Regions from separate parts of the Ruminococcus sp. RTP21484sp1_RTP21277st1_D2_RTP21277_210401 genome, predicted to be linked through region 1. Evidence: riboswitches for the same ligand, from Rfam matches in the RefSeq annotation. Region 1 holds a riboswitch; the other holds the start of a gene.
What was found. A riboswitch is a leader RNA that binds a small molecule or an ion and turns the genes downstream of it on or off. The one in region 1 is predicted to bind cobalamin.
Positions count from the first base shown of each region.

Region 2: it holds a riboswitch for cobalamin, as region 1 does, so the genes downstream of both, AB5706_RS18635 (hypothetical protein) here and AB5706_RS22465 (ABC transporter substrate-binding protein) in region 1, are expected to answer to the same signal.

Region 1 covers NZ_JBCOMJ010000053.1:12,146-14,352, forward strand. The annotation lists gene AB5706_RS22455 (inositol monophosphatase family protein) at 1-16, opposite strand, end outside; gene AB5706_RS22460 (sirohydrochlorin cobaltochelatase) at 157-945, shown strand; cobalamin riboswitch at 1,016-1,203, shown strand; gene AB5706_RS22465 (ABC transporter substrate-binding protein) at 1,306-2,207, shown strand, end outside.
Region 2 covers NZ_JBCOMJ010000033.1:31,323-33,529, reverse strand. The annotation lists gene AB5706_RS18635 (hypothetical protein) at 1-958, opposite strand, end outside; cobalamin riboswitch at 1,158-1,348, opposite strand; gene AB5706_RS18630 (VanW family protein) at 1,432-2,207, opposite strand, start outside.

The DNA.
Region 1 (2,207 bases):
GATTTTCTTTATTCATATAAAAGTAACACCTCCAAGGTAAAATTTACCATAAATAAAAAGGAAGGACAAGACGCTAAAGCTATTAAAAATTGAGTTGAAAAAATTTATTTTTACCTTATAATTACAGTGTAAAAATAAAACTATGGAGGTAAGAGAATGGGTAATCTCACCAAGAAAGCAATTCTTGTGGTAAGCTTTGGAACCAGCCATGAGGATACCAGAAAAGTGACTATTGACGCAATTGAAGAGACAATTGGAGCCGCTTTTCCCCAGTACAGGATTTATCGTGCCTGGACAAGCAAGATGATCCTGGCGAAGATTGAAAAACGGGATCACATTCATTATGATAACGTGAAAGAAGCTATGGAGCGCATGGCACAGGACGGAATCGAAGAGGTGATCGTTCAGCCAACTCACGTAATGAATGGAGTGGAGAACGATCTTATGAAAGCAGACGTTCTTGCAGCTGCTAATCACTTCCAGTCTGTGAAATTCGGCAATCCGCTGCTTACCACAGAAGAAGACAATGCATATGTGGTAAAAACAATTACAGATGTATTTCCTGTAATTCAGGATAAGAAGACTGCACTTGTGCTTATGGGTCATGGAACAGAGCATTATGCAAATACGGTTTATGCCGCTCTTGATTACAGATTCAAAGATATGGGATATGAAAATGTGATCGTGGCAACCGTAGAGGGTTATCCGGAAATTGACCAGGCTTTGAACCAGCTGGAGAAAAGCGATGCCAAGAAAGTTGTGATCGCACCATTTATGATCGTGGCAGGTGACCATGCCAAGAATGATATGGCAGGGGAGGAAGCGGATTCCTGGAAAAATGTGATCGGAGCGAAAGGCTATAAAGTAGAAACTGTTTTGAAGGGTCTTGGCGAATACGAAAGCATTCGGAGGCTGTTTGTAGAGCATATAAAAACTGCCAGATAATTGACCAAAAAATTTGCAAATTGGTAATAATATTGTTGTTTTTAAAGAAGAGATATGCTAGACTGTTGAAGTAATTGAATACCAGTTAAGTGAACGGCGATTTCGCTGTGAGAGGGAATCAGGTGCAACGCCTGAACGGTTGCGGCCACTGTATACAGGAAGGCTGGCTTATGAAAACCATTGCGTATATGCGTGAGAAGGGAAGCCATGCTGTTACTACCTGCGAGTCAGGAAACCTGCTTGACGAAGGTAAGAAGAGGAGCTTCCGTAAAAAGTGCCTTTTAAGTCACGGGTAGCAGTGACGCTTTTTGAAGCCCCATCTTTTCGGTTACGAAAACAAACGAAAAGAGAGGAAAAGAAATGAAAAACAAAGTTTTAACTACAAGAATCATGGCTATGATGATGGTTGCTGCTATGACCATGTCCGCAGCGCCTGCAGTATATGCAGCAGAGCGTGCAGACTCTGAGACCATCAAAGAGGATAACCAGCCGACTGAAGAGACTGCAGATGCTTCCGAGGAAGAGGATGCTTCTGAGGGTGAGACCAGAACCGAGTATCCTTTAACCATCACTACCTATGATTACGATGGAAACGAGATCGAAACCATCTATGAAAAAGCACCGGAAAAGGTTATCGCAGTATATCAGGGCAGCATTGAGACAATGCTGGCACTTGGACTTGAGGACCGCCTTGTTGCAACTGCAGGTCTTGACAACGAAGTTCCGGATGATCTGAAAGAAGCATTTTCTAAAACAAATTATCTTGATGAATTTACCCCATCCCTTGAAACTGTCACTATGCTGGAGCCAGATATGATCCTTTCCTGGAGTTCCCTGTTTTCTGATAAGAACCTTGGAAATGTAACCAACTGGATCGATAAAGGCTGCAACACTTATTATAACTCTAATACCCGTCCAGGCGGTGAGAGAACACTGGAAAATGAATATACAGATATTCTGAACCTTGGTAAGATTTTTGACGTACAGGATAAGGCAGAAGCAATTGTTGACGATATCAAAGCTGTAATTGACAACACACTTGAGGCAACAAAAGATGTAGAAGAGAAACCTACAGTAATGGTTCTTGAGCCACTTGGTGAGGACATTACAAACTATGGCGCAAGCAGTCTCGGAGGAGATATGGTAACCAAGTTAGGTGCAACTCTTGCAAATCCAGATGCTTCTACCGTTGGAAAAGAGGACATTATTGCAGCAAACCCGGATGTGATCTTTGTGGTATACATGCCATATGCAGGTGACGA
Region 2 (2,207 bases), on a different contig from region 1:
CCTTTACAGTGGAACCGGTGATTACGAACATTGCAAATTCATCACCGTTTTCTTTTACAAGCTTGATTCCGGCATCTGTAATCTCATTCTGGGCTGGTGCCTGGGTTGGAGCTGCAGTTGGCAGTGGAGTGGCAGTTGGCTCAGGGGCTGCAGTTGGCTCTGGAGTAGCTGTTGGTTCCGGGGCTTTCATTCCTGGAACGTTCAGTTTCAAAGCCATATTTGTGTACCATTTCTGATTTTTTACAGAAAATGGTACGATGCTGAAAGTCTGGACCTGTTCACTGGCAGGAACCTCAAAAATGAAAGTATAACCATCTTCATTTTCTGTACCAACGATTGCTGCTGCATTTTTTGCTTCGTCAGGATCTTCTTTAGAACCAAGATAAAGCTTCTCATAGTTCTTTCCGTCAGTATTGAGGGTTATCTTAATTTTATCACCATTTAATTCAGCAGAAGAGCTTTTGATTTTAAGCATTTTATATGCACTGTTATCTTCCTTGTCAATGGTCATGTTGGAACCATCTGGGTTCAGATCCTCTGGCTTTGTTTCTGGTTTATCTGTCTCTTCGGTTTTGCCCTCTTCTGTTGTTTCTGGTGCAGCTGTAGGCTGTGGAGCTTCTGCTTCCTCATTTTTGCTTTCTTCAGCAGGTGATGCAGTAACCTCAGGAGTGGTCTCAGAGGCAGGTGTTTCTGTAGCAGCAGGTGTCTCTTTCACAGCAGAGGCATCCACTGCTGCCGGAGTTACTGTAGTGTCAGTGTTTTCTTCCTCAGCTGTTGCGTTCTCCTGCACAGGGGTCTCAGCAGCAACAGCAGTCTTCTCCGCCTCTGTTTCTGGAGTTGGTGTAACAGAAACCTGTACGTTTGCATCCTCATTTTCTGCCTGTGTAAGTACAGCAGGAGTGACCGTCATCGCGACGGAAAGGAACAGTGCAAGAAAGCGTTTTGAATTTCTTTTCATTTCTTTTTCCTCGATTCTTCCTATTATTTTATAATTTGAATAAATCCCAATTGCTTCTGGAGCCTGTTTGTACAATGGGCAATCCTGACAGGATTATTTCAAAAAAATGCCTGCTTCCTCTGAGAAAACAGGCACTAAAAATTCAATATATTGTATTATCAAATATATTAATGAGAATGAAGTACTTTCTTCGGAAGCTTTCATTAAACGAATTCAGCAGGTTTCCTGACTTACAGATCAACACAGAATCCATCCTTCTCAGCAATATACCAATGGTTTCACTGGATTCTACTCCCTGGTTACAGTGACCGGATCGTTCAGGACTTTCACCTGATTCCCTCTTAGAGCGTGTTGAAAAATATTCCCACAATCTGCACGCTGTAGCAGACAGATATGTCTGGCACTGAAAACGGATTTATTCAATTCACCTCATTATAGCAGACCGTTATGTCGAAATCAATAGATTTATAGGGTTATTGCTTGTATTTACTGTACCCGACTTCATCTGTGCGGAGAAGTGTTCCATTCTCATCGTAGACACTGCGGTAGGTTTTACAGGTGTTTGGATCGGAATGCTCTGTAGTAATCTCTACCGTATTATTGTCAGTTTGGGTTCCGTAAATGGATACCGTTACGGCTTCCTCTTTTTCATCGTAAGAGGCTTCAATTTTAATTGGATAAGCAGTATTATTCTGAAAACGGAAATCCTGACCTCCCCACACCACTGCTGCGTCCAGACCATCCTCAACATAATCAATTCGGGCAGCGTGATTATGACGCTCAACAATGGTCAGATCAGACTGCAGGCATGCCATAAACAACGTAGTGGAAATCTGGCAGATTCCGCCTCCGATATCCTGGGCATGTTCGCCTCCTACAATTACAGTTGCTTCCCTGTACCCTCGTTCCTCAGTACGTGGACCTAAAGTATCGTTGTAGGAAAAAATCTGTCCTGGCTGAAGTTCCATTCCATCACAGGCTTCCACGGCAAGCTTCAAATTGGCAACACGGTTTTCGGTACCTCCGCCATATGTAGTATAAGTACCAAGAAGATTCAGATAAGGAAGGGCTTCTATCTCTTCTGTAGAAACTTCGGGTAGGGTTATTTCAAGGGGGATGGTAATCTTTGCCCCTTCTTTTGCTTTTTCCAGCTTCTTTGCAGCTGACTTCACATCAAATGAAATTCCGGTAACTGCCGGAATAATTTCATTATTTTCCCCCAGAGAAGCATCTGTGGCATCTGTATGTA